One region of the Streptomyces sp. NPDC033178 genome, then DNA from elsewhere that is predicted to be linked to it. Evidence: riboswitches for the same ligand, from Rfam matches in the RefSeq annotation. Region 1 holds a riboswitch; each other region holds the start of a gene.
The links. A riboswitch is a leader RNA that binds a small molecule or an ion and turns the genes downstream of it on or off. The one in region 1 is predicted to bind cobalamin.
Positions count from the first base shown of each region.

Region 2: it holds a riboswitch for cobalamin, as region 1 does, so the genes downstream of both, ACZ5VQ_RS06265 (ribonucleoside-diphosphate reductase subunit alpha) here and metE (5-methyltetrahydropteroyltriglutamate--homocysteine S-methyltransferase) in region 1, are expected to answer to the same signal.
Region 3: it holds a riboswitch for cobalamin, as region 1 does, so the genes downstream of both, ACZ5VQ_RS15625 (cobalamin biosynthesis protein) here and metE (5-methyltetrahydropteroyltriglutamate--homocysteine S-methyltransferase) in region 1, are expected to answer to the same signal.
Region 4: it holds a riboswitch for cobalamin, as region 1 does, so the genes downstream of both, ACZ5VQ_RS24735 (ABC transporter substrate-binding protein) here and metE (5-methyltetrahydropteroyltriglutamate--homocysteine S-methyltransferase) in region 1, are expected to answer to the same signal.

Region 1 covers NZ_JBVIPT010000019.1:73,804-80,924, reverse strand. Annotated here, with positions in the region: gene ACZ5VQ_RS37680 (TetR/AcrR family transcriptional regulator) at 1-250, shown strand, start outside; gene bla (class A beta-lactamase) at 509-1,384, shown strand; gene metE (5-methyltetrahydropteroyltriglutamate--homocysteine S-methyltransferase) at 1,456-3,777, opposite strand; cobalamin riboswitch at 3,945-4,169, opposite strand; gene meaB (methylmalonyl Co-A mutase-associated GTPase MeaB) at 4,433-5,419, opposite strand; gene scpA (methylmalonyl-CoA mutase) at 5,425-7,121, opposite strand, start outside.
Region 2 covers NZ_JBVIPT010000002.1:529,702-536,822, reverse strand. Annotated here, with positions in the region: gene ACZ5VQ_RS06295 (carbon starvation CstA family protein) at 1-124, shown strand, start outside; gene ACZ5VQ_RS06290 (YbdD/YjiX family protein) at 96-308, shown strand; gene ACZ5VQ_RS06285 (DUF3311 domain-containing protein) at 487-798, shown strand; gene mctP (monocarboxylate uptake permease MctP) at 795-2,426, shown strand; gene ACZ5VQ_RS06275 (nucleoside hydrolase) at 2,667-3,656, shown strand; gene ACZ5VQ_RS06270 (GNAT family N-acetyltransferase) at 3,766-4,284, shown strand; cobalamin riboswitch at 4,361-4,501, shown strand; gene ACZ5VQ_RS06265 (ribonucleoside-diphosphate reductase subunit alpha) at 4,641-7,073, shown strand; gene ACZ5VQ_RS06260 (ribonucleotide-diphosphate reductase subunit beta) at 7,073-7,121, shown strand, end outside.
Region 3 covers NZ_JBVIPT010000005.1:451,387-458,507, reverse strand. Annotated here, with positions in the region: gene ACZ5VQ_RS15635 (inorganic phosphate transporter) at 45-1,286, shown strand; gene ACZ5VQ_RS15630 (hypothetical protein) at 1,299-1,520, shown strand; cobalamin riboswitch at 1,643-1,786, shown strand; gene ACZ5VQ_RS15625 (cobalamin biosynthesis protein) at 1,885-2,841, shown strand; gene ACZ5VQ_RS15620 (cobyric acid synthase) at 2,838-4,370, shown strand; gene cobN (cobaltochelatase subunit CobN) at 4,367-7,121, shown strand, end outside.
Region 4 covers NZ_JBVIPT010000010.1:90,165-97,285, reverse strand. Annotated here, with positions in the region: gene ACZ5VQ_RS24745 (ABC transporter ATP-binding protein) at 1-824, opposite strand, end outside; gene ACZ5VQ_RS24740 (FecCD family ABC transporter permease) at 824-1,837, opposite strand; gene ACZ5VQ_RS24735 (ABC transporter substrate-binding protein) at 1,834-2,862, opposite strand; cobalamin riboswitch at 2,930-3,116, opposite strand; gene ACZ5VQ_RS24730 (TIGR03767 family metallophosphoesterase) at 3,361-5,295, shown strand; gene ACZ5VQ_RS24725 (CoA-binding protein) at 5,434-5,841, shown strand; gene ACZ5VQ_RS24720 (PQQ-dependent sugar dehydrogenase) at 6,082-7,121, shown strand, end outside.

The sequences.
Region 1 (7,121 bases):
GACGGCCGTCCTCGAACGAGGGCAGCGCGCGGGTGTGTTCCACGAGCACCTGCCGGCGGTGGTCCTCAGCTCCGGCCTGGAGGCCCTGGCCATCTCCCTGCTCGAAAGCGTCAACACGGGGGCATGGGAGGACGACGGGACACGGACCGCCATCGCCACGCTGGTCGCGGCGGGAGTATCGGAGAAGGAGGCGTCCGCGGTCGTCGAGAGCGTGGCGTCGGAGGAACGCGCCGAGGCCGCCGACGCGTAGAGGCGTATGTGACACATAGGGTGTATATGGCGTATGGGATGCTAGGCAACCGGTTCGTCGTGTCGTGGCGTCTTGATCATCGGAAGGAACGTCACGCCCGCACGAACAGGAAGTACGGCCTTGGACACCTCAGGATCCCGCTCCGGTCCCAGTTCCAGCACCACCTCCAGCACCACCTCCAGTTCCAGTTTCGGTTCCGGTTTCGGTCCCGGCTCTCGTGCCGCCCGCTTCAGCTCGCGCCCGAGCCGTCGTACGGCGCTGGCCCTGGGCGCCGGAGCGGCGCTGGCGGTCACCGTGCCGACGGCGGCGCACGCCTCGGCCCCCGGCGGAGAGAGCCTCGCGGGACAGCTGGGTGACCTGGAGCGGGAGTACTCCGCGCGCCTGGGGATCTTCGCCCACGACACGGCCACCGGCCGGACCGTGGCCTACCGCGCCGACGAACGCTTCCCGATGTGCTCGGTGTTCAAGATGCTCACGGCCGCGGCGGTGCTGAGGGACCTCGACCGTGACGGCGAGTTCCTGGCCCGGCGCATCCGGTACACCAAGGAGTACGTCACGGCCGCGGGCTACGCCCCGATCACGGGCACGGACGAGAACGTCGCGAACGGCATGACGGTCGAGGAGCTGTGCTCCGCCGCTGTCTCCCAGAGCGACAACGGCGCCGCCAACCTCCTCCTGCGCGAGCTGGGCGGACCGACCGCGATCACCCGGTTCGCCCGCTCGACCGGGGACAGGATCACCCGGCTCGACCGGTGGGAGCCCGAGCTGAACTCGGCGGAACCCTGGCGGAAGACCGACACCACCAGCCCGCGCGCCATCGGGCAGACCGGCGCGCGGCTCGTGATCGGCAGGGCGCTCCCGGCCGAGGACCGCGAACGGCTGACCGGGTGGCTGATCGCCAACACCACCAACACCGAGCGCTTCCGCGCGGGCCTGCCCAGCGACTGGACCCTCGCGGACAAGACCGGGGGCGGCTCGTCGTACGGGGTCGCCAACGACGTGGGCGTCGTATGGCCTCCCGGGCGGCCGCCCCTGGTGCTGGCCGTTCTGTCGACCAAGTACGCCGCCGACGGGCCCACGGAGAACTCGCTGGTCGCCAGGGCGGCAGCGCTGGTGGCGGCGGAACTCACCTGACGAGACAGGGCGCCTCCGACACAGCGCCCGGGGACATCCGTGTCCCCGGCCGCCACGTCGGAGGTATCGGATCAGTCGGCGGTGGGCAGTTCGGCCCGTACCGCATGGGCGGCCGCGACCAGGTTGTCCAGGGACGCCCGGGTCTCGGGCCAGCCGCGGGTCTTCAGGCCGCAGTCGGGGTTGACCCAGAGCCGTTCGGCCGGGATGGCCTCAAGCCCCTTGCGCAGCAGGGCGGCTGCCTCGTCCGCGCTGGGCACGCGCGGGGAGTGGATGTCGTAGACGCCGGGCCCGGCCTCCCGCGGATAGCCGTGCGCGGCCAGTTCGCGGGCAACCTGCATGTGGGACCGGGCGGCCTCCAGGCTGATGACGTCCGCGTCGAGGTCGTCGATCGCCTGGACGATGTCGCCGAACTCGGCGTAGCACATGTGGGTGTGGATCTGGGTGGCCGGCCGGACCCCTGCGGTGGTGAGCCGGAACGCCTCGGTGGCCCACGCCAGATAGCCGGGGCGGTCGGCGGCACGCAGCGGCAGGGTCTCGCGCAGCGCGGGTTCGTCGACCTGGATGACCGAAGTCCCGGCCGTCTCAAGGTCGTCGACCTCGTCGCGCAGGGCGAGGGCGACCTGGCGGGCGGTGTCGCCGAGCGGCTGGTCGTCGCGGACGAAGGACCAGGCGAGCATGGTGACCGGCCCTGTGAGCATGCCCTTGACGGGGCGCTGGGTCAGGGACTGGGCGTACGTCGTCCAGCGCACCGTCATCGGCTCGGGGCGGGAGATGTCGCCGGCCAGGATCGGCGGACGGACGTAACGGGTGCCGTAGGACTGCACCCAGCCGTGCTGCGTGGCGAGGTAGCCGGTGAGCTGCTCGGCGAAGTACTGGACCATGTCGTTGCGTTCGGCCTCGCCGTGCACGAGGACGTCCAGGCCGGTCTTCTCCTGGAAGGAGATCACCTCCTGGATCTCGGCCTTGATGCGCTCCTCGTAGCCGGCCGTGTCGATGCGCCCGGCGCGCAGGTCGGCGCGGGCGACGCGCAGTTCGGCGGTCTGCGGGAAGGAGCCGATGGTGGTGGTCGGGAGGAGGGGCAGACTCAGGTGGGCGCGCTGTGCGGCGGCTCGTTCGCCGTACGGCTGGGAGCGGCGGGCGTCGGTGTCCGTGACCGCACCGACCCGCGCCCGTACGGCCGGGTCGCGGGTGATGGGCGAGTTCGCGCGGGAGGCCAGGGCGGCCCGGTTGGCGGCGAGTTCGCCGGTGATCGTGCCCGTCCCCTGGGCGAGCCCCCTGGCGAGGGTGACGACCTCGGCCGTCTTCTGCCGGGCGAAGGCGAGCCAGCGCAGGATCTGCGGCTCGATGTCCCGTTCGGCGGTGGCGTCGAGGGGCACGTGGAGCAGTGAGCAGGACGTGGCCACGTCGACCCGGTCGGCCAGCCCCAGCAGGGTGCCGAGCGTGGCGAGGGACTTGGTGAGGTCGTTGACCCAGATGTTGCGCCCGTTGACCACGCCCGCGACCAGGCGCTTGCCGGGCAGTCCGCCCACGGCGGCGAGCGCGTCCAGGTTGCCGGCGGCCGCCTCGGTGAAGTCGAGGGCGAGGCCGTCGACCGGGGCCTTGGCCAGCACCGGCAGGGCGTCGCCGAGCCGGTCGAAGTAGGAGGCGACCAGCAGCTTCGGACGGTCGGTGAGCGCGCCGAGGTCGCGGTAGGCGCGCGTGGCCGCGTTCAGTTCGGCGGGCGTACGGTCCTGGACCAGGGCCGGTTCGTCGAGCTGCACCCACTCCGCGCCCGCCGCCCGCAGATCGGAGAGGACCTCGGCGTACACCGGCAGCAGCCGGTCCAGCAGGGTCACCGGGTCGAAGTCCGCGGCCACACCGGGCGCGGGCTTGGCGAGCAGGAGATAGGTGACGGGTCCGACGAGGACCGGGCGGGCGGTGAGACCGAGCGCGAGTGCTTCGCGGAGCTCGGCGACCTGCTTGGCGGAATCGGCGGTGAAGACGCTGTCAGGGCCCAACTCCGGGACCAGGTAGTGGTAGTTGGTGTCGAACCACTTCGTCATCTCCAGCGGCGCCACGTCCTGGGTGCCGCGGGCCATCGCGAAGTAGCCGTCGAGCGCGTCGGCCTCGACCGAGGCGCGGTGGCGCCCGGGGATCGCGCCGACCATGACGCTGGTGTCCAGGACATGGTCGTAGTACGAGAAGTCGCCGGTCGGCACCTCGTGGATGCCGGCCTCGGCCAGCTGCCGCCAGTTGGTGCGGCGCAGTTCGGCGGCGGTGGCCCGGAGGGCGTCGGCGTCGACGCGGCCCTTCCAGTACCCCTCGATCGCCTTCTTCAGTTCCCGGCCCCTGCCCTGACGGGGGTAGCCGTACACGGTGGCCCGTGCCGCCGCGGCTGCGGACTTCGATGTCACGGAACTCTCCTTCGCGAGATGTCTCCCTGAGATCCCGGGACGGGACGTGGGCGCGAAGGGGTGACGAACCCGGCAGAGACACCTCTCGCGCGGCAAGGCGCGGTCGTCCGCCGGATATGTACGCCTGACCCGCCCACGAGGTCACCGGGATTGTCCGTACGCGATCGGTCACGTACGGGCAGATGGCAGGTCTTCGGACTCGCGAGCACGCCCTCCGTACGGAGGACACCTACTGGCCGTCGCTTCCCAGGCCCCCGCTTCTCGGGGCCCAGTGCGTATGACGGCGGTCGTTCCCGCTCACCGCTGCGGGGCAGTCCCGGATTCCCACCGGGTTCCCTCTTGCGACGCATCCCGCCTGGCGGACGGGGCGAACCAGCTGCACCGGTCAGCCTAGGGGTCGCGGCCTCACGACGTGGAACATTGCCCATATGCCGGACGGCTGTACGAGACACCGGGTCGTACGAGACACCGCCCAGGCCAACTGGACGGGCGCCGCCCCACTCCTGTGGCGCCGCCCGCCCCGGTCCCCCACTGCCACCGGCCCCTCAACCGGTGACGGGCCGGGCCCCTCAGCCCTGGGCATACACGGGGAACCCGCGGCCCGTCCTACGCGGTCCCGCTCACTCCGGTCCTGCCCGGTCCGACCCGGTCCCGCTCAGTCCGTCTCGCCGCCGAACGCCCGCAGGATGCGCTCGGCGGCGAGTGTGGCCGTCAACTCGCCGTCCCTGACCCGCTGTTCGAGACCGGGCCCGAGGGCGCGTACGGCGGGATCGGAGTGCAGGCGGCCGAGGAGTTCGTCGCGCACCATCGTCCAAGTCCAGTCGACCTGCTGGTCACGGCGTTTGGCGGCGAGGCGGCCGGTCGAGTCGAGCAGCGTACGGTGCTGTTCGAGACGCTCCCAGACCGTGTCCAGGCCGGTCGACTCACGGGCGCTGCAACTCAGCACCGGTGGCGTCCAGGCGGCGTCTGCGGGGTGCATCAACCGCAGCGCGCCCGCCAACTCCCTTGCCGCGCCCCGGGCTTCCCGCTCGTGCGGTCCGTCCGCCTTGTTGACGGCGATCACGTCGGCCAGCTCCAGGACACCCTTCTTGATGCCCTGCAACTGGTCCCCGGTCCGGGCGAGGGTGAGGAGCAGGAACGAGTCGACCATGTTCGCGACGGCGGTCTCGGACTGGCCGACGCCGACCGTTTCGACGAGGACGACGTCGTAACCGGCCGCCTCCATCACCACGATCGACTCCCGGGTCGCCTTGGCGACCCCGCCGAGCGTCCCGGCGGTGGGGGAGGGGCGAATGAAGGCCGCCGGGTCGACGGCCAGGCGTTCCATGCGCGTCTTGTCGCCCAGGATGGACCCGCCCGTCCGGCTCGACGACGGGTCGACGGCGAGCACGGCGACCCGGTACCCGAGCGAGGTGAGCAGCGTGCCGAACGCGTCGATGAACGTCGACTTGCCCACGCCCGGGACGCCGCTGATGCCGATCCGCCGCGCCCTCCCGCTGTGTGGCAGCAGCTCGGTCAGCAACTCCTGTGCCATCGCCCGGTGTTGGGGCCTCGTCGACTCGACGAGCGTGATGGCGCGCGCCACCAGCGCCCGCTTCCCGTCGAGTACGCCCTTCACATAGGTGTCGAGGTCGATCGCCATGGGGCTCAGAGGTCGTGGCCGAGGTCGGTGGCCAGACGCTCGACCAGGTCGTACGCCGCGTCCGGGATCACGGTCCCGGGCGGGAAGACGGCCGCCGCGCCCATCTCCACGAGCGTGGGCACGTCCTGCGGCGGAATCACCCCACCGACCACGATCATGATGTCCTCGCGCCCCTCCTCCGCGAGCTGCTCCCGCAACGCCGGTACGAGGGTCAGGTGCCCGGCGGCCAGCGAGGACACCCCGACGATGTGCACGTCCGCCTCGACGGCCTGGCGGGCCACTTCACCCGGCGTCTGGAACAGCGGGCCGACGTCCACGTCGAAGCCGAGGTCGGCGAAGGCGGTCGCGATCACCTTCTGGCCGCGGTCGTGGCCGTCCTGGCCCATCTTGGCGACCAGGATGCGCGGGCGACGGCCCTCGGCCTCCTCGAAGGAGTTCACCAGCGTACGGGTGCGCTCGACGGACGGGGACTCGCCGGCTTCGGTGCGGTACACACCGGAGATCGTACGGATCTGGCTCGCGTGCCGCCCGTACACCTTCTCCAGGGCGTCGGAGATCTCGCCGACAGTGGCCTTCGCACGGGCCGCGTTCACCGCCAGCTCCAGCAGGTTGCCCTCACCGCCCGCCGCCCGGGTCAGGGCGTCCAGCGAGTCCTGGCAGGCCCGCTCGTCGCGCTCCGCGCGCAGCCGCCGCAGCTTCTCGATCTGCTGGGTGCGTACGGAGGAGTTGTCGACCTTGAGGACGTCGATCTGCTCGTCGGTCTCCACGCGGTACTTGTTCACGCCGATCACCGGCTGACGTCCGGAGTCGATCCGGGCCTGGGTGCGGGCCGCGGCCTCCTCGATGCGCAGCTTGGGGATGCCCGCGTCGATGGCCTTGGCCATGCCGCCCGCCGCCTCGACCTCCTCGATGTGCTGCCAGGCCCGCCGCGCGAGGTCGTACGTCAGCTTCTCGATGTACGCGCTGCCGCCCCACGGGTCGATCACCCGGGTCGTGCCGGACTCCTGTTGGATCAGCAGCTGCGTGTTGCGGGCGATGCGCGCCGAGAAGTCGGTGGGCAGCGCGAGCGCCTCGTCGAGGGCGTTGGTGTGCAGCGACTGGGTGTGGCCCTGGGTGGCCGCCATCGCCTCCACGCACGTACGCGTGACGTTGTTGAACACGTCCTGCGCGGTCAGCGACCAGCCCGAGGTCTGCGAATGGGTGCGCAGGGAGAGGGACTTGGCGTTCTGCGGGTCGAACTGCTTGACCAGCTTGGCCCAGAGCAGCCGCGCGGCCCGCATCTTGGCGATCTCCATGAAGAAGTTCATGCCGATCGCCCAGAAGAAGGACAGCCGGGGCGCGAACGCGTCCACGTCCATCCCTGCGTCCCGGCCCGCCCGGATGTACTCCACCCCGTCCGCGAGCGTGTACGCCAGCTCCAAGTCGGCCGTCGCGCCCGCCTCTTGGATGTGGTAGCCGGAGATGGAGATGGAGTTGTAGCGGGGCATCCGCTGCGAGGTGAAGGAGAAGATGTCGGAGATGATCCGCATCGACGGCTTCGGCGGATAGATGTAGGTGTTGCGGACCATGAACTCCTTGAGGATGTCGTTCTGGATGGTCCCGGCCAACTTCTCGGGCGGTACGCCCTGTTCCTCCGCCGCGACGATGTAGAGCGCGAGCACCGGCAGCACGGCGCCGTTCATCGTCATCGACACGGTCATCT
Region 2 (7,121 bases), on a different contig from region 1:
GCTCTCCACGCTCAGCGAGTCGCCCTACGTCGAGTCGAAGATCGTGGCCCCGGCCGGGCTGATCCCGACCAAGGAGGAGAAGGAGGAGGAACGCGATGCGGTCGGCGCTGCACCGGGCGGCTAGCCGGGCGGTCAGGGGCGTGCGCTGGTACGTACGGGAGCTCACCGACGAATCGGCGTACGACCGGTATGTCGCGCATGTGCGCAAGGGTCACCCCGACGCGGCCGTGCCGTCGCGGCGGGAGTTCGAGCGGATGCGCACGGACCGTCAGGAGGAGGACCCCCGGCAGGGTTTCCGCTGCTGCTGAGCGCGATGTCCGCTCGCTGTCGGGCTCCGCGCTCGGCAGCGAGCGACCGTGAGCAGCAGTTGGCGGCACTGAGCGGAACGCCGTATCCGTTATGCGGACAGGGGTTCCATAAAGCGGAACCGTCCCTTAGATTTCCTGCGCGTTGCACAGGTGATCAGTGAGGGGACGGAGCCGCAGTATGTCTGAAGCGCCGGATGCGCCAAGAGCGCCCGAAGGGAAACCGCCGGTGGAGACCCCGCCGGTCGTGCCCCCGCCTGTCGTCACACCGGTCCGTGTGGTGATCGCCGTCTGTCTGGTCGCGCCGTTCGTGGCGATGCTCTGGGTGGGCTCGTACGCGAAGGTCGACCCGACCTTCATCGGCATCCCGTTCTTCTACTGGTACCAGATGCTGTGGGTGTTCATCTCGACCGCGCTCACGATGATCGCGTACAAGCTGTGGAACCGTGACCAGCGCGCCCGCAAGTCCCAGAAGGAGGGCGCGTCCGCATGAACGACGGCGTGAACGGCGTGGCACTCGCCGTCTTCATCCTCTTCTTCCTGGCCGTCACGGTCATGGGCTTCCTGGCCGCGCGCTGGCGCAGGGCCGAGACCGACAGTCTCGACGAATGGGGCCTGGGCGGACGGTCGTTCGGCACCTGGGTCACCTGGTTCCTGCTCGGCGGCGACCTCTACACGGCGTATACGTTCGTGGCGGTCCCGGCGGCGATCTACGCGGCGGGCGCGGCCGGCTTCTTCGCCGTGCCGTACACGATCCTCGTCTACCCGCTGATCTTCACGTTCCTGCCCCGCCTGTGGTCGGTCTCGCACAAGCACGGGTACGTGACGACGTCGGACTTCGTACGCGGACGCTTCGGCTCGAAGGGCCTGTCGCTGGCCGTCGCGGTGACGGGCATCCTCGCGACGATGCCGTACATCGCGCTCCAACTGGTCGGCATCCAGGCCGTCCTGGACGTGATGGGCGTCGGCGGCGGCGAGGACACCAACTGGTTCGTCAAGGACCTACCGCTGCTCATCGCCTTCGGTGTGCTGGCGGCCTACACGTACTCGTCCGGTCTGCGCGCACCCGCCCTGATCGCGTTCGTGAAGGACACGCTGATCTACATCGTCATCGCGGTGGCGATCATCTACATCCCGATCAAGCTGGGCGGCTTCGACGAGATCTTCGCCAAGGCGGGCGAGGCGTACAGCCAGACCAACCCGGCGACGGGCGCGCCACGCGGTGCGCTGGCGCCGGGCGAGGCGGGCCAATGGACCTACGCCACGCTGGCGTTGGGCTCCGCCCTGGCCCTCTTCATGTACCCGCACTCGATCACGGCCACGCTGTCGTCGCGCAGCCGTGAGGTGATCCGGCGCAACACCACGATCCTGCCGCTGTACTCGCTGATGCTGGGCCTGCTCGCGCTGCTCGGGTTCATGGCGATCGCGGCCGGGGTCAAGGTCAGCAACGGGCAGTTGGCGATCCCGCAGCTCTTCGAGGACATGTTCCCGGCATGGTTCGCGGGGGTTGCCTTCGCGGCGATCGGTATCGGTGCGCTCGTGCCCGCGGCGATCATGTCCATCGCGGCGGCGAACCTCTTCACCCGCAACATCTACAAGGACTTCATCCGGCCCGACGCGACGCCCGCCCAGGAGACCAAGGTCTCCAAGCTGGTCTCGCTGCTCGTGAAGGTGGGTGCGCTGGTCTTCGTCCTGACCATGGACAAGACCGTGGCCATCAACTTCCAGCTGCTGGGCGGGATCTGGATCCTGCAGACCTTCCCGGCGCTGGTCGGCGGGCTGTTCACCCGGTGGTTCCACCGGTGGGCGCTGCTCGCGGGGTGGGCGGTCGGCATGCTGTACGGCACGGTGGCTGCTTATGGGGTGGCTTCGCCCACGCAGAAGCACTTCGGTGGTTCCTCGAAGGAGATTCCCGGGATCGGGGAGATCGGGTACATCGGTCTGACGGCGTTCGTCCTGAACGTGGTCGTGACGGTCGTCCTGACCTTCGCCCTCAAGGCCCTCAAGGCGCCCGAGGGCATCGACGAGACGTCCCCCGAGGACTACACAGCGGACGCGGGCGACAAGGGTGTGCAGGTCGAGCTGCCGCCGGCGACGGCGGGGGCGGGGGCGGGGCACTAGCCTTTTTTCGCCCCCGCCGCCCCTACCCATTCCCGTCCCTTCCTCGGGGGCTCCGCCCCGAACCCCCGCTCCTCAAACGCCGGAGGGGCTGACTATTAGCCCGTCCGGCGTTTGAGGACGAGGCCGTTCAGGCCGAAAGGGGGGGTCTGGGGGCGCAGCCCCCAGGGACGGGACGGGTAGGGGCGGCGGGGGCGACAACTGCCCCTGGCGGCACGGCAGTCCGCGGTTACGCTGGGCGTCATGAGCGTTGGTTCGCCGATCGTCCTCGACAGTGATCCCGGCATAGACGACGCCGTGGCTCTCCAGTACCTCCTGGGCACAGGCAGGTGGGACCTCAGGGCCTACACCTCCGTGGGCGGCAACCTCCCCGCCGAGCAGACCTACCGCAACGCCCGCGCCCTCGCGAGAGCCCTCCGTATCGACACCGACATCCCGGTCCACCGCGGAGCGGCCCGCCCCCTCACCCGCCTCCCGTACACGGCCGCCGGCCACTTCCACGGCCCCGAGGGCCTCGGCCACGAGACACTCCCCGACTCGACCGCCGCACACCTGACGGAGTCCTCCGCACAGGCACTGCTGCGGCTCTCCCGGGAGCACGAGGGCGAGCTGACGGTGTGCGCCACCGGCCCGCTCACCAACGTGGCCATCGCGCTCCTGGAGGACCCGGCCTTCGCCCACCGAGTGAAGAAGTTCGTGTTCATGGGCGGCAACGCGCAGGTGCCCGGAAACATCACCCCGGTCGCCGAGTTCAACATGTGGGCGGACCCGGACGCCGCCGAGGTGGTGCTCTCCTCGGGCATCCCGTTCACCATGGTCGACCTGGACGCCTCGCACCGCTGGCTCTTCGGCCCCGCCGACCTCGCCGCGCTGGAGGCTGCGGGGGCGGGCACGGCGCTCGCGGCCCGGCTGCTGCGGTTCTACATCGACTCCTACCGCCGCCACGGCGGAGGCGACTCCTGCCCGCTGCACGACCCGCTCGCCGTGGGCGTGTGCGCGGACGAATCCTTCGTGACGCTCGCGGAGGGAGCCGTCGTCGTCGAGTGCGCCAGCGAACTCACCCGCGGCCAGACCGTGTTCGTCCCCGCGGCCGCCCAACGGAACTACTACACGGAGTCGCCCGCCCTGACCGCCCGCACCCGCCACACGGGCCGCGTGGCCCTCGGCCCGGGCCCACGCGACTTCACGAAGGACTTCGTCACGGCCCTGCCGCAGTGGCCGGCCGTGGGCTGAGCCCGCCCCCTCGGACGCCCCTGGCACCGGCGCGACGGCCCCGGCACCGGCACCGGTGCGCGAGAAACTCGGCGGCCCCTTGCCGTACCCCTCCGGCACACTGCCAAGCATGGACATCGTGATCAGACGGGCGAAGCCCGAGGAGTACGAGGCTGTGGGCGAGATCACCGCGCAGGCCTATCTCGGGGACGGGCTGCTCGACTTCGGGGAGAGCGACGAGTATCTGGGCGAGCTGCGGGACGTGGCGAAGCGGGCCGCCGCAGCGGACGTACTGGTGGCCGTGGTGGGGACAGGCGCGGGCGAGCGGGTCGTCGGCTGCGTGACCTTCGTCCCGTCCGGCGGTCCGATGGCCGACATCGCACGCGAGGGCGAGGCCGAGATACGGATGCTGGCGGTCGCGAAGGAGGCCCGCGGGCACGGCGCCGGAGAGGCTCTCGTGCGCGCCTGCGTCGACCGCGCCCGGGCCACGGACGGCTGCGTACGCCTCGTGCTGTCCACCCAGCGCACCATGCACAGCGCCCATCGCATCTACGGACGCCTCGGCTTCACCCGCGCCCCGGACCGCGACTGGAACCCGATCCCGGACCTCGACGACATCATGCTGCTCACCTACGAGTTGACGCTCTGACACATACCGATACACCCTCCGAAGCCGATACGACACACAACATGTGGGGGTGCTTCCCGAGCCCGGCACAAGATGTATGCTCATGCTCGTTGTCGCCGCAGGGGAATCCGGTGCAAATCCGGAACTGTCCCGCAACGGTGTACTTGTGCATGTCTGTCCCCAGGGGAGAGCCGTGCGCCTGGTCAGTCCGAGGACCTGCCGACAGCGTGCCCAGGCCACCCGGCCCGGGTGCCATGACGTCCGGGCCTCGCGGAGTGGGCCGGTGGACGCGGCGTACCGCTGCGCAGAGCGTGTACCCCCGTGTGCCCCGAACCCCTCTCCCCGCAGGCCCCGTGCCGAGCGAGGGAGAGCCCCACGTGACCATCGCGCCAGCCGATCCGGTCTCAGCGAAAGCGCCCCAGTACCAGCAGGACAGGGCCGAGGCCGACGGACCGGGAACCGTGTTGCTGCGGACCCTGACCGACCTCACCGCCGACCTTCCCGACGCCGATCCCGGCAGGGTCGCCGCCGCCGCGCTGCGCGGCCGGTCCTCCGTGGGGGCCGACGGGATCACCGCGGAGCTGCGCGAGCTGGCCACGGAGGCGGCCGCGGGCCTCATCTCCGAGGACCCCGTGTACTCGAAGCTGGCCGCCCGTCTGCTGACGATCGGCATCGCCGAGGAGGCCGCCTCGCAGGGGGTCAGGTCCTTCTCCGAGTCCGTCGCGGTCGGCCACCGCGAGGGCCTGATCGCCGACCGCACCGCCGAGTTCGTACGGACCCACGCGGCCCGTCTGGACGCGCTGATCGACCTCGAAGGGGACGACCGCTTCGGCTACTTCGGCCTGCGCACGCTGCACAGCCGGTATCTGCTGCGGCACCCGATCACGCGGTCCGTCATCGAGACGCCCCAGCACTTCATGCTGCGCGTGGCGAGCGGTCTCGCCGAGGACACCGTGCTCGATTCAAAAGCGGGGACCCGCGCCCTCGACGAAGTGGCCGCGCTGTACCGGCTGATGAGCCGCCTCGACTACCTGCCGTCCTCCCCCACGCTCTTCAACTCCGGTACGCGGCACCCCCAGATGTCGTCCTGCTACCTCCTCGACTCCCCGCTGGACGAGCTGGACTCCATCTACGACCGGTACCACCAGGTGGCCCGCCTCTCGAAGCACGCGGGCGGCATCGGCATCGCGTACTCCCGTGTCCGCTCGCGCGGTTCCCTGATCCGCGGGACGAACGGGCACTCCAACGGCATCGTCCCGTTCCTGAAGACGCTCGACGCCTCGGTCGCCGCCGTGAACCAGGGCGGCCGGCGCAAGGGCGCGGCCGCGGTCTACCTGGAGACCTGGCACTCCGACATCGAGGAGTTCCTGGAGCTGCGCGACAACACCGGTGAGGACGCCCGCCGTACGCACAACCTGAACCTCGCGCACTGGATCCCGGACGAGTTCATGCGCCGGGTGAACGAGGACCGCGTGTGGTCGCTGTTCTCGCCGTCGGACGTGCCCGAGCTGGTCGACCTGTGGGGCGAGGAGTTCGACGCCGCCTACCGCAAGGCGGAGGACCAGGGGCTCGCCAAGAAGACCATCCCGGCCCGCGATCTGTACGGCCGCATGATGCGCACCCTCGCGCAGACCGGCAACGGCTGGATGACCTTCAAGGACGCCGCCAACCGCACGGCCAACCAGACCGCGCTGCCCGGCCACACGGTCCACTCCTCCAACCTCTGCACGGAGATCCTGGAGGTCACGGACGACGGCGAGACGGCGGTCTGCAACCTCGGTTCGGTCAACCTCGGCGCGTTCGTGATCACGGCCCCCGGGGCCACCGAGGTCATCGACTGGGAGCGGCTGGACTCGACCGTCCGTACCGCCGTCACCTTCCTCGACCGGGTCGTCGACATCAACTTCTACCCGACCGAGCAGGCGGGCCGCTCCAACGCCAGGTGGCGGCCGGTGGGCCTGGGCGCGATGGGTCTGCAGGACGTCTTCTTCAAGCTGCGGATGCCCTTCGACTCCGCCGAGGCCAAGGCGCTCTCCACCCGGATCGCCGAACGCGTCATGCTCGCCGCGTACGAGGCGTCCGTCGACCTCGCCGAGCGCAACGGCCCGCTGCCCGCCTGGGAGAAGACCCGTACGGCACAGGGGGTGCTGCACCCCGACCACTACGACGTGGAGCTCAACTGGCCGGAGCGCTGGGCCGCGCTGCGGGAGCGGATCACCTCGGTCGGCATGCGCAACTCGCTGCTGCTCGCGATCGCGCCCACCGCGACGATCGCGTCCATCGCGGGCGTCTACGAGTGCATCGAGCCTCAGGTCTCCAACCTCTTCAAGCGCGAGACCCTCTCCGGCGAGTTCCTCCAGGTCAACTCCTACCTGGTGGCGGAGCTGAAGAAGCTCGGCGTGTGGGACACCCAGACCCGGGAGGCGCTGCGCGAGTCGAACGGCTCGGTGCAGGGCTTCACATGGGTGCCGCAGGACGTGCGCGATCTGTACCGCACGGCGTGGGAGATCCCGCAGCGCGACCTGATCGACATGGCGGCGGCCCGGACCCCGTTCCTGGACCAGTCCCAGTCGCTGAACCTGTTCCTGGAGACGCCTACCATCGGCAAGCTCTCCTCGATGTACGCGTACGCCTGGAAGTCGGGGCTGAAGACGACGTACTACCTGCGCTCGCGCCCGGCGACGCGCATCGCCCGTGCCGCGGGTTCCTCGTCGGCCGCGGGCGCCCCCATTCCCGTACAGGCGACTCCCGACGAGGACGCCGTCGCCTGCTCACTTGAGAACCCCGAGTCCTGCGAGGCCTGCCAGTAATGACCACCGCTCCCGAGAACACAGAGAACGCCGAGAAGGTCCAGAAGA
Region 3 (7,121 bases), on a different contig from region 1:
CCTACGGTCCCTGTGCCACTGACGTCCAAGAGAAGCCTGGGTAAATGGAACACATCACGCTCCTCCTCGGAATCGTGATCGTTACCGCTCTCGTGTTCGATTTCACGAACGGTTTCCACGACACAGCCAACGCGATGGCGACGACCATCTCGACCGGTGCCCTGAAGCCCAAGACGGCGGTGGCCATGTCCGCCGTGCTGAACCTCGTCGGTGCGTTCCTCTCCGTGGAGGTCGCCAAGACGATCTCCGGCGGCATCATCAACGAAGAGGGCATCCGCACCGAAGTGATCTTCGCGGCGCTCGTCGGCGCCATTCTGTGGAATCTGCTGACCTGGCTCCTGGGTCTGCCCTCCAGCTCCTCGCACGCACTGTTCGGCGGCCTGATCGGCGCCGCGGTCATGTCGGCCGGCTGGTCGTCGGTGAACGGTTCGACCGTCGTCACCAAGGTCCTGCTCCCCGCGATCGCCGCGCCGCTGGTGGCCGGCCTCGCCGCGATGCTCGCCACCCGGCTGACGTACCGCATCAGCAACAAGGCCGGTGAACAGGCGACCTCCAAGGGCTACCGCGCGGGCCAGATCACCTCCGCGGGCCTGGTCTCGCTGGCCCACGGCACGAACGACGCGCAGAAGACCATGGGCATCATCACGCTCGCCCTGGTCACCGGCGGTGTGCTCGCGCCCGGGTCGAACCCTCCCCTGTGGGTCATCGTCTCGGCCGGTATCGCCATCGCGCTCGGCACCTACCTGGGCGGCTGGCGCATCATCCGCACCATGGGCAAGGGCCTCACCGACCTCGCGCCGCCGCAGGGTTTCGCCGCCCAGACCAGTGCCGCGACGGTCATCCTGGCCTCCTCGCACCTCGGCTTCTCGCTCTCCACCACCCAGTCCTGCTCCGGCGCCGTGATGGGCTCGGGCCTCGGCCGCAAGGGGGGCGTCGTCCGCTGGTCGACCGCGACCCGGATGTTCGTCGCCTGGGGCCTCACGCTTCCCGCCGCCGGTCTGGTCGGCGCGGGCGCCGAGTTCCTCACCAAGCAGGGCACCTGGGGCATCGTCCTCACCGGCGCGCTGCTGATCGCGGGCTCGGCGGTCATCTGGACGCTCTCCCGCCGCCAGCCCGTCACCGTCGACAACGTGAACGACGTCAACGGCGAGCCCGCCGGCGTCGTGACCACCGCCATCGCCGCCGTCACCCCGCCGCCGGCGGGCACGGTCGCCGCGGCCGACGACCTCAAAACCACCATCCCGGGCCCGGACGCCACCGAGCCCGCCCGTACGGCCACGGTGTAAGGAACCCACAGCATGAAGATCGACTGGGCAGCCCTCGGCTCCGTCTTCGGAGTCAGCCTCATCGTCACCGTCGCCCTCGTGGGCCTCTTCACCCTCGGCATCGTCGGCCTCTCCAAGCGCGAGTCGGCCTCCGCCCAGGGCGACACCGCGACCCTCGCGGTCACGGGCGCGTACGCCTGCTTCGCCGCCTGCGCGGCGGCGGTGGCGTACGGGATCTATCTGATCGTCGCCTGACGCGTCCGGCACCTCCGTCCCGCGCGGCTCCGCCCCGCCGACCCCCCGGTCGGCGGGGCGGAGTCGTGTCCGTGTGTGGGCCTCAGCACACTCTCCCGTCGCAGGTCAACAGCAAGTTGACGGGTGTTCGTGGGCGTGGTGGACTGCCGGAGCCATGTACGGCGGCAGGAGAGGAAGCCGGTGCGAATCCGGCGCGGTCCCGCCACTGTTACCGGGGAATCGACACCCCGGGAGCCAGGAACTCTCGCCGTCGGTCTCGTCGAACCAGGGCGCGGACACCCTGAGTGAGGACAAATCGCCATGCGCGGCTGCCCAATTGCCTTTCCAGCGACGGTTGTGCCCGACCTGACGGTCGGCTGAACCGATGCGTGCCGACCGCGTCTTCGCGTACGGCGCCGCCGCCGGCCTCCTCGGTGACCTGCTGCTCGGCGATCCCCGCCGGGGGCATCCGGTCGCCGCGTTCGGACGGGCCGCGGGTGCCGTGGAGCGGGTGCTGTGGCGGGACCACCGGGGGTGGGGCGCTCTGCACACCGCCGTGTGTGTCGGCGGGGCCGCCTCGATCGCCGCGCTCGCCGGGCGTTCCGTGCGTCCCTCTCCTGCCGCCTCCGTCGCCCTGACCGCCGCCGCCACCTGGTCCGTCGTCGGCGGGACTTCGCTCGGGCGGGAGGCCCGGGCCATCGGCGGGGCGCTCGCCGCCGGGGACATCGAGGTGGCCCGGGAGCGGCTGCCCCACCTCTGCGGGCGCGATCCGCAGTCGCTGGACGCCGACGGGATCGCCCGGGCCGTCGTCGAGTCCGTCGCCGAGAACACCTCGGACGCCGTCGTGGGCGCCCTCGTGTGGGGTGCCGCGGCCGGTGTGCCGGGACTCGTCGGCTTCCGTGCCGTGAACACGCTCGACGCCATGGTCGGGCACAGGTCCGCCAAGTACCGGCGGTACGGCTGGGCTTCCGCGCGGCTCGACGATGTCGCGGGGTGGCCCGGGGCGCGGCTCACCGCCGTCCTCGCGGCCGTCACGGGAAGCGATCCGCGCGGAGCCGTACGCGCCTGGCGTGCCGACGCCGTCAAGCACCCGAGTCCCAACGCCGGGCCCGTCGAGGCCTCGTTCGCCGGGGCGCTCGGCGTGCGGCTGGGCGGGACGCTCTCGTACGCGGGAAGGGTCGAGCACCGGCCCGTACTCAACGGTGAAGGGCGGGCCGTGGAGGTCGGGGACATCGAGCGGGCCGTGCGGCTCTCGCGGCGCGTGGGCCTGCTCGCGCTCGGCGTGAGTGTCGCCGGACGGCTCCTCGTCAACAGCCTTCGCACGAAGGGGCGTACGTCATGAGTCGGGGAACGAGCGGGGGAACGGGTGGCGGGCTGCTCGTCGCCGGTACCACCTCCGACGCGGGCAAGAGCGTCGTGACGGCCGGGATCTGCCGGTGGCTGGTGCGGCAGGGTGTCAAGGTGGCGCCCTTCAAGGCGCAGAACATGTCGCTCAATTCGTTCGTCACGCGGGAGGGCGCCGAGATCGGGCGGGCGCAGGCCATGCAGGCACAGGCCGCGCGCGTGGAGCCCACCGCGCTCATGAATCCCGTACTGCTCAAGCCGGGCAGCGACCGGAGCAGTCAGGTCGTCCTCATGGGCAGGCCCGTCGGGGAGATGAGCGCCCGCGGCTATCACGGCGGGCGTCAGGAACAGCTCCTCGGGACCGTGCTGGAGTGCCTCGCCGAGTTGCGGGGCACGTATGACGCGGTGATCTGTGAGGGGGCGGGCAGTCCCGCCGAGATCAATCTGCGGCGGACGGACATCGTGAACATGGGGATCGCGCGGGGCGCGCGGCTGCCCGTGCTCGTCGTCGGCGACATCGACCGCGGGGGTGTCTTCGCCTCCTTCTTCGGAACCGTGGCGCTGCTCTCGCCCGAGGACCAGGAGTTCGTCGCCGGGTTCCTCGTCAACAAGTTCCGCGGGGACGTGTCCCTGCTGGAGCCCGGCCTCGACATGCTCGAGAACCTCACCGGACGTCGTACGTACGGGGTCCTGCCCTTCCAGCACGGTCTCGGCATCGACGAGGAGGACGGGATGGCGGTCTCGCTGAGGGGCTCGGTCCGGGAGTCGGCGGTCTCCTCCCCCGTCGGCGAGGACATCCTGCGGGTGGCCGTCTGCGCGATCCCGCTGATGTCCAACTTCACGGACGTGGACGCGCTGGCCGCCGAACCGGGCGTCGTCGTGCGGTTCGTGGACCGGGCCGAAGAACTCGTCGACGCCGACCTGGTCGTCGTGCCCGGCACCCGTGGCACGGTCAGGGCCCTGGAGTGGCTGCGGGAGCGCGGCCTCGCGGACGCCCTCGCCAGAAGGGCCGCGGAGGGGCGTCCCGTCCTCGGTATCTGCGGTGGCTTCCAGATCCTCGGCGAGCACATCGAGGACGAGGTCGAGTCGCGCGCAGGCCAGGTGGACGGGCTCGGACTCCTCCCCGTGCGCGTGCGGTTCGCGCGGGAGAAGACCCTGACCCGGCCCGTCGGCGCGGCGCTCGGCGAGCCCGTCGAGGGGTACGAGATCCACCACGGGGTCGCCCATGTCACGGGCGGGGAACCCTTCTTGGACGGCTGCCGGGTCGGCGAGGTCTGGGGCACGCACTGGCACGGCTCGCTGGAGTCGGACGGCTTCCGCCGGGCCTTCCTTCGCGAGGTGGCGGCCGCCGCGGGGCGCCGCTTCGTACCGGCCGCCGGCACGTCGTTCGGGTCGCTGCGCGAGGAGCAGCTGGACCGGCTCGGCGATCTGATCGAGGAACACGCGGACACGGACGCGCTGTGGCGGCTCATCGAGTCCGGCGCGCCGACAGGACTGCCCTTCATTCCACCGGGAGCACCCGCATGAGCACAGTGTTGTTGTTGTCGACCGCCGACACGGATCTGCTGGCGGCGCGTGCCGCCGGCGCCGCGTACCGGATCGGCAATCCCACCCGCGTGGATGTCGCGGAGGAGCTTCCCGCGCTGGTCCGCGGCGCGGACGTCGCCGTCGTACGGCTGCTCGGCGGCAAGCGTGCCTGGGAGGACGGGCTCGCCGCGCTCAAGGCGTCCGGGATCCCGACCGTGCTGCTGGGCGGGGAGTCCGTCCCCGACGCGGAGCTGATGGCCGAGTCGTCCGTGCCCGCCGGTGTCGTCGCGGAGGCGCTGCGCTATCTGGTCGAGGGCGGCCCGGAGAACCTGACCGAGCTGGCCCGCTTCCTGTCCGACACCGTGCTGCTGACGGGCGAGGGCTTCGAAGAGCCCCGGAAGATGCCCGAGTTCGGGGTCCACGGCGAGCGCGCGTACGTCGAGGGCCGTCCGACCGTGGGCGTGCTCTTCTACCGGGCGCACCAGCTGAGCGGCAACACCGCCTTCGTGGACACCCTGTGCGACGCGATCGAGGCCCGGGGCGCGAACGCCCTTGCCGTGTACTGCGGTTCGCTGCGCGACGCCGACGCGGGCCTGTACGAGATCCTCGGCAAGGCCGACGCGCTGGTCGCGACGGTTCTCGCCGCCGGCGGCACGCACGCCTCGCAGGCGTCCGCGGGCGGTGACGAGGAGGCCTGGGACATCGGCGCGCTCGCCGACCTCAACATCCCTGTCCTGCAAGGGCTCTGCCTCACCTCGTCACGGTCCGCCTGGGCCGGGTCCGACGCCGCCCTCTCCCCCATGGACGCGGCGATGCAGGTCGCGATCCCCGAGTTCGACGGACGCCTCATCACGGTCCCGTTCTCCTTCAAGGAACAGGGTCCCGACGACGTTCCGGTGTACGTCGCCGACCCCGAGCGCGCCGCCCGGGTCGCCGGAATCGCCGTGCGCCACGCCCGGTTGAAGCACAAGCCCAACGCGGAGAAGAAGCTCGCGCTCGTCTTCACCGCCTATCCAACCAAGCACTCCCGGGTAGGCAACGCGGTCGGCCTCGACACCCCCGCCTCGGCGGTACGGGTTCTCGACGCGCTGCGGGACGCCGGGTACTCCCTGACCGAATACCCGGACAACGGCGACGAGTTGATCCACCGGCTCATCGCGGCCGGCGGCCACGACGTCGAGTGGCTGACCGAGGAGCAGCTCGCCTCGGCCCCGGCACGTGTGCCGCTCGCGGACTACCGGGCCTGGTTCGACAAGCTCGACCCGGATCTGCGCAGCGGGATGCTGGAGGCGTGGGGCGAGCCGCCGGGCAACCTGTACGTGGACGGCGACGACATCGTGCTGGCCTCCCTCCAGTTCGGGAACGTCGTCGTGATGATCCAGCCGCCGCGCGGTTTCGGCGAGAACCCGATCGCGATCTACCACGACCCGGACATGCCGCCGTCGCACCACTACATGGCGTCGTACCGCTGGCTGGACAACAGCTTCGGCGCCGACGCCGTCGTGCACATGGGCAAGCACGGCACGATGGAATGGCTGCCGGGCAAGGGACTCGGGCTCAGCGGCGGCTGCGCGCCCGACGCGGTCCTCGGTGAACTCCCCCTCGTCTACCCCTTCATCGTCAACGACCCCGGCGAGGGCACCCAGGCCAAGCGCCGCGGTCACGCCACCGTCGTCGACCACCTCGTACCGCCGATGGCGCGCGCGGACACGTACGGCGATCTGGCGAAGCTGGAGCAGCTCCTCGACGAGTACGCGCTCGTGTCCGACCTGGACCCGACGAAGGCCCCGGCCGTGCGGGCCCAGATCTGGACGCTGGTCAAGGCGGCCGAGCTGCACCACGACCTGCATGTGGACGACCAGCCGGACGACGACGCCTTCGACTCGTTCGTCATGCACATCGACGGCTATCTGTGCGAGATCAAGGACGTGCAGATCCGCGACGGCCTGCACATTCTCGGCGGCGGCCCGGAGGCCGAGCCGCGCGTGAACCTCGTACTGGCCGTGCTGCGGGCCTCTCAGGTGTGGGGCGGGACAGCGAACGCGCTGCCGGGCCTTCGGGCCTGTCTCGCCGAGCACTTCGGCCTGGTCGAGAAGGAGTTGCTGGGCGAGCCCGGTGCGCCGCTGAAGGTGCCGGTCGAGCTGAGCGACCTGGTCCCGGGACCCTCGCGGTCGGCGGCCGACGCGATCGATCTCCTTGAGCAGCTGTGCCGCCGGTTCGCGGAGGGCATGGAGGAGCGCGCCTGGGAAGTCGCTGCCGTGCCCGCTCTCGTGCGCGAGGTGCTGGGCGGCACCGAACTCCCCGACGCCGTCGCGGTGTTGGAGTTCGCGTGCCGTGAGGTGGTGCCGCGTCTCGCCCGTACGACGGACGAGATCGACCACATCCTCCTTGCCCTGAACGGCGGTTACGTCCCGGCGGGCCCCTCGGGTTCACCGACCCGCGGACTCGTGAACGTCCTGCCGACCGGCCGGAACTTCTACTCCGTCGACCCCAAGGCGATCCCGTCCAGGCTGAGTTGGGAGGTCGGGCAGTCGCTCGCCGACTCGCTCGTGCAGCGGTACCTCCAGGACACGGGCGACTACCCGAAGTCCGTCGGCCTGACGGTCTGGGGCACCTCCGCGATGCGCACCCAGGGCGACGACATCGCGGAGATCCTGGCGCTGCTGGGCTGCCGGCCGGTGTGGGACGACGCCTCGCGGCGCGTCACCGGCTTCGAGGTCGTGGGCCTGGAGGAACTCGGCCGGCCGCGCA
Region 4 (7,121 bases), on a different contig from region 1:
ACCTCGGCGATGAGCTCTTCCGTGAGGATGTCGCCCGGACTGCCGCAGGCCACGACGTGCCCCTCGCGCAGGACGACGAGCCGGTCGCAGTACATCGCCGCGAGGTTGAGGTCGTGCAGGGCGACGACGCTGGTGACCGGGAGCGAGGTGACGAGGGTCAGCAGGTCGAGCTGGTGCTGGATGTCCAGGTGGTTGGTCGGTTCGTCGAGGAGCAGTTCGCGGGGTTCCTGGGCGAGGGCTCTGGCGATCTGCACGCGCTGCCGCTCGCCGCCGGAGAGGGTGTGCCAGGACTGGCGGGCGAGTCCGGTCAGGCCGGTGCGCTCCAGCGCGTCGCGCACGGCCCGCTCGTCCGCCTCGGACGCGGGGGTCCAGGCGCGGCGATGGGGTGTGCGGCCGAGCCGTACGACATCCAGGACGCTCAACTCGACCTGGGTGTCCGCCTGTTGCTCTACCACGGCGACACGGCGGGCGATGTCGCGGCGGCCCAGTTCGGCGAGGGGGCTGCCGTCGAGGGTGACGACACCGGAGGCGGGAGCGAGGACGCCGGCGAGGAGACGCAGGAGGGTGGACTTGCCGGAGCCGTTCGGGCCGAGCAGTCCGACGGTGGTGCCGGGGGCTGGGGTGATGCTGACGCCGTCGAGGATGACACGGTCGTCGGCGGTGCGCGTGACGCGGTGGGCGCGGAGGCCCTCTCCGGGTGCCGCCTGCGCGTGCCCGGCCCCTTGCGCGGCAAGCGCGGGCCCAGCGCCCTGTGCCGCCTGCGTGCGCCCGGTTCCCGGTGCCGCCCGCGTGGGCCCGGTGTTCTTGATGTCCTCCGTCGTCATCACGCCCTCCGCGTCCGGTACAGCACCAGCACGAACACCGGTACGCCGATCAGTGAGGTCACCACGCCCACCGGTACCTCCTGGGGATCGAGGACGGTACGGGCCAGGGTGTCCACCCACACCAGGAACACCGCTCCGGCGAGGGCCGTGACCGGCAGCAGCCGGGCGTGCCCGGACCCCACCAACGCCCTTGCCGCATGCGGCAGTACGAGGCCGACGAAGCCGATCGCACCCGCCGAGCTGACGAGCGCGGCGGTCAGCAACGCCGTGGCACAGAGCAGCACCAGTCGCGTACGGGCGACGGAGACCCCGAGCGTCGCGGCGGCGTCCTGGCCGAAGGCGAACGCGTCGAGCGTCCGCGCGTACCCGAGGCACACCAGCAGCGTCACCGCGAGCACCGCGAAGCACACCCAGACGTCGGTCCAGCCGACCCCGCTCAGCGAACCGAGCAGCCAGAACAGCACCCCGCGGGTGGTCTCGGCGTCGGCGGCGGTCATCACGACGAAGGAGGTGAGCGCCGAGAAGAGCTGCATCGCGGCGACCCCGCTCAGCACCACACGGTCCGTCGCCCCGCCGAGCGTGTGGCTGAGCAGCAGCACGAGCCCGAAGGACAGCACCGCGCCGAGGAACGCGCCCGCGGAGACCGATACCAGGCCCCCGCCGACGCCGAGGACGACCACGGTCACGGCGCCCGTCGAGGCGCCCGAGGACACACCGAGGACGAACGGGTCGGCGAGCGGGTTGCGCAGCAGGGACTGCATCACCGCGCCGCACACGGCGAGTCCGGCCCCGCACACGGCCGCCAGGAGCGTGCGCGGCAAGCGCAGCTCCCAGACGATCCCCTCCCGGATCGGGGTCAACTCCGAGCTGCCCCAGCCGAGATGGGACGCGACCACGGACCAGACGTCGCCGACCCGGATGTCCGCGGGGCCGATGGTGATCGCGACGGCGACGGACAGGAGGAGCAGGGCGACGCCCGCGGCGATGAGCAGTCCCAGGCGCGGCCGTGTCACCCGGCGAGCCCGAACTCCCGCAGGGCGGAGGCGACTTGCTCGACGCCCTCGACCGTGCGGATGGTCGGGTTCATCGCCTGCCCGCTGAGCAGGACGTACCGCTTCTTCTTTACTGCAGTCATGTTCTTGGTGACCGGGTCGGACTCCAGGAACTCGATCTTCTTCTTCGCGGACTCGGCGGTCTGCGACTTGCGCGTCAGGTCGCCGATGACGAGCACGTCGGGGTCGCGGTCGGCGACGGTCTCCCAGTTGATCTGGGGCCACTCCTCGTGCGTGTCGTCGAAGACGTTCTTCGCGCCGAGGGTCCGGGTGATGACGCCGGGAGCGCCGCAACAGCCCGCCATGTAGGGCGAGTCGGAGTTGGCGAACCAGTACAGGAGGGTGACGTCGGAGGCGTCGATCCCCGAAGTGGCCTTCTTCGTCCGCCGCTTGAGGTCTGCGACGAGCTGCTCGCCCCGCTTCTCGACGCCGAACACCTGGGCCAGGTCGCGCACTTCGCCGTAGACGGCGTCGATGCCGAGGGCCTTCTTCCGCGCGCCGTCGCCGCCCGAGTCGTTGTCCTTGCCGACGCAGTCGGAGGGCGAGACGTAGGCGGGCACGCCGAGCTTCTCGAACTGCTCCCGGGTGGCCACGCCGCCCTTGCCGAGTGTCGACACGAACGAGGCAGCGACGAAGTCGGGGTCGGCGTCCAGGACCCGTTCGAAGGAGGGGTTGTTGTCGGCGATCCGCTCCACCTTCGCGTTCGCCTTCTCCAGGCCCTTCATCACCGGGTCGGTCCAGGTGGCGGTGCCGGCCATGCGGTCGGCGAGGCCGAGCGAGAGCATGATCTCGGTGGTGCCCTGGTTGAGGGACACGGCCCGCTCGGGCGGAGACTCGACGCGTACGGTCTCGCCGCAGTTGTCGAGGGTGACGGCGGCCCCCGAGTCCGTGTCGGACGACGAGTCCCCCGAACCGCAGCCGGTCAGCAGGAGAGCCCCGGACAGGACCAGGGCAGCGGGACGGGCAGCAAGACGTGCTACGGGCACGGGAGTTCCTCAGGCGTCGAGGGCTCGAACGCGGAGCCCGGTCGTACGGTGCTCCCCCGTCGGCGCGTGACCGCGGAGGCCGCCAGCAGGTCTTCGGACTCGGGGTCACCCGGACGAGGCGCCTTCCCGGACCGTCATGCCGGTCCAGTGGCCGATGCCACGCCCGTCACCCTCACCGCTGCGCGTCAGCTCCGGATTCCCACCGGATTCCCTGACCCACGTACATGGGTTCGACTGGCCTCGGCAAGCTATCACGGCGGGTCTCGCGGACCGGCGGACGGACCGGCGGACAGACTGGCGGACAGACTGGCGGACAGACTGGCGGACAGATCGGCGAACGGATGGGCGGACGGACCGGCAGGGCGGGGCCCAGCAGCCGCTCCACCTGTTCCGGCGGTGTTCACGGCTACGCCACACCCCTGCCCACAGCCCTGCCCCCGCGGCCTGAATGAGTGGTTCCGCTAGCTGAGTCTCTCGGAGGCACCGGAGGGCCACCCCATGACCGGGATCGAAATGGCGGGTACCGCACCCACTCCCCCGCCCTCGTCCACACCCGCTTCCCCGTCACCGTCACCGCCCCCGTCCTCGTCCTCGTCCTCGCCCGCATCCTCGATCAACCGTCGCCGCTTTCTGCTCGCGTCCGGTGCCGTCGCGGCGGGAGCGACCGGAGGAGCGGCGGCCGTCCTCCCACGGCAGCGCCCGGCCCCCTCCGTGCAGCCCGCGTCGGAGAGTGCGGCCCCGCAGCCGGCCCCCGCCACCCGACGGCCGACGCCGCGACGCGCGGCCCCGTACGCGACGACCACCCTGGAGACGACGGCCCGCCTCGGAGGCCGCGCGCACGCCGGCACCTACCGACGGCTCGTCCCGGGCCCCGGCTGGCCCGTGGTCGTACGCGGAGACCTTGCGCCTGCCGCCACCGGCCGCCAGGACCGGCGTACACCCCTCGCGTGCTTCGTGCAGTTCACCGACCTCCACCTCACCGACGTGCAGAACCCGCTGCGCACCGAGTTCCTGCGGTCGCGCAAGCCTGCCGCGTGGCGAGCTCAGGAGGCGCTGACGGTGGCGGGGGCGGTGGCGCTCGTGGAGCAGGTGAACGCGCTCGGCGAGGGTCCGTACACCGGTCTCGCGCCCTCGTTCGTGATGACGACGGGCGACAACATCGACAACAACTCCGCGATCGAACTGGAGTGGTTCCTCACGCTGATGAGCGGCGGCAGGATCACGCCCAACACCGGGGATCCGTCGGCGTACGAAGGCGTCCAGAACTCCGGCCTGCCCCTCTACTGGCATCCGGACGACGCGGCCCTGCGCGACCTCGACAAGCGGCGCGGGCTGCCCCGCATCCCCGGCTTCCTCGACGCCGCGATACGGCCCGTGACCAGCCCGGGGCTCGACATCCCCTGGTACTCCACGGTCGGCAACCACGACGACATACCCGGCGGCTGTCTGTCACCCGCGCTGGGCGACTTCGCCGTCGGCTCCCGCAAGCTGCTGTCGGTCCCGGACACGGACGCGGCCGCCTACGCGAAGGCGCTGAACTCCGGCGACGACCCCAAGAGCGAGGTGCTCACGGCGATCCTGAAGCGGCACACGGCCTCGGCGCGGACCGTGACGGCCGACGAACGGCGCCGCCCGTGCACCCCGCACGACTACCTGGCCGCGCATCTCGACCCCGCGCGCACCGGCGCGGGCCCGGTCGGCCACGGCTACACGGAGAACAACCTCGACGGCGACCGGATGTACTACACCTTCCGGGTGGCCGAGAACGTCATCGGCATCAGCATCGACACGACGTACCGCAGCGGCCACTACGAGGGCTCGCTGGGCACCGATCAACTCCGCTGGCTGGAGCGGACGCTGGCCGCGCACAGCTCCCGGTCCTACGACGCCGACGGCCGTCTCGTACGCAACGCCGGGGCCGACGACGCCCACGTCCTGGTCTTCAGCCACCACCACAGCCCGAGCATGACCCGCCGCCCCGACGCCGCCCGTACGGAGGAGCCGCGGCACGACGGCGCCGAGGTCCTCGCCCTCCTCCACCGGTTCCCGAACGTGGTGGCCTGGATCAACGGCCACAGCCATGTCAACCGGATCACGCCCCACGCGCACGCCACGCCCGCCCGGTCCTTCTGGGAGGTCAACACCGCCTCCCACCTGGACTATCCGCACCACGCCCGCGTGATCGAACTCGCCGACAACGGGGACGGCACGGTGTCCCTGTTCGCGACCCTCGTCGAGTCCGCCGCACCGCACCGCACCGACCCGGACTTCGCCGACCTGTCGGCGGTGGGCCTCGCCTCCCTGTACCGGGAGCTGTCGTACAACGCTCCCGACCTGGCCACGGGCATGACGAAGGGCGTCCACGAGAGCTGGGCCGGCGGTCCCGGCGACCGCAACGTGGAACTGCTGGTGGCCGCCTCCGCGACACGCTGAGGCCGTCGCGCCGAGGCCGCTGCCCGGCGCGAGCCCGGTGGCCGCCTCGGCGCGAGCCCGGTGGCGGGGGGAATCACCGCGCCGCTCTCACTGTTGTCGCGCGCAGCAGCTCTCGTACGCATCCCAAGGAGGCCGACCGTGTACGGCGACCCGGCAACGATCCGCAAGATCCTCAGCGAGCTCGGCGACACCTGGGCGATCGTGGGCCTGTCGTCGAACGAGCGGCGCGCCGCGTACGGCGTGGCGAACGTCCTCCAGCGCTACGGCAAGCGCATAGTCCCGGTCCACCCCAAGGCAGAGACGGTCCACGGCGAAAAGGGGTACGCCTCGCTGGAGGACATCCCCTTCGAGGTCGATGTCGTCGACGTGTTCGTCAACAGCGACCTCGCCGGCCCCGTCGCCGACGAGGCGGTCGCCATCGGTGCCAAGGCGGTCTGGTTCCAGCTGGGCGTCATCGACGAGTCCGCCTACGACCGCACCCGCGCGGCCGGCCTCGACATGGTCATGGACCGCTGCCCGGCGATCGAGATCCCGCGCCTGGGCTGACGTGCACGGTGGGTGCGGGAGGTGAACCCACAGCAGAGCGGGATGTGAACCCACAGCAGAACAGGGGCAGTTGGGCCGGTTATTGGTCTAGGCCAAACCGCCCTGCCCCAGTATCCTCATCCGTGGCCAGCGGCACACGATCCCCCCACCCAGGTTGCGTGCTGGCTCGGGCGACACCCACACAACCCTGCCCCAGGCAGCCGGGTGACTTCCCCATTCCCCGCCTCATGGAGGGTCACGGTGAAAGTTCGCACCCGCAGCACGGCGCTCATCGGCACCATCTGCCTCGTCGCATCCCTCGCCCTGACCACGGCGTCCGCCGACGAGCCCACCGCCCCACGTCAGGCGGCGAAGGTCGCGCTGAAGGAAGTGGCCAAAGCCCAGAACCCGATCGCCGGCGCCGCCGGGCCCGGTGGCACGGTCTGGATCGCCGAACGCGCGGGCACGGTACGGGTCCTGGACGACAAGGGGCTCGGCGAGCCCGTCCTCGACATATCCGGCGAGACCACCACCGACGGCGAACGCGGCCTGCTGGGCATCGCGTTCGACAAGAGGTTCGCGCACTTCTACATCTCGTTCACGAATCTCGAAGGCACCAGCACCGTGGACGAGTTCGCCGTGCGGCACGGCAAGATCCGGCCCAGCACCCGGCGCACGGTCATCACCCAGACGCAGCCCTACCCGAACCACAACGGCGGTGACATCAGGTTCGGCCCCGACGGCTACCTCTACATCGCGCTCGGCGACGGCGGCTCGGGCGGCGACCCGCACGGCAACGGACAGAAACTCGACACGCTGCTCGGCAAAATGCTGCGGATCGACCCGCTGGGCGGCAAGCCGTACGCGATCCCGCGGGACAACCCCTTCGTGAACGATCCGAACGCGAAGGACGAGATCTGGGCGTACGGGCTGCGCAACCCGTGGCGGTTCTCCTTCGACGCGCGCACCGGCGACCTGCTGATCGGCGACGTCGGCCAGAGCGACTGGGAGGAGATCGACTGGGCCCCGGCGAGGAGCGGGGGCGGCGAGAACTACGGCTGGTCCCAGATGGAGGGCACCCATCCCTTCCGGGGCGGAACGGAACCCGCGAACCACGTGCCGCCGGTCCACGAGTACGACCGCACCGGACTGGGCTGCTCGGTGACCGGCGGATACGTCTACCGCGGCAAGGCGATCCCGGCCCTCAAGGGGCAGTACGTGTTCAGCGACTACTGCGACGGCACCCTGCGCACGCTGCGGATGAAGAACGGGAAGGTGACCGGCGAGAGCGACCTCGGAGT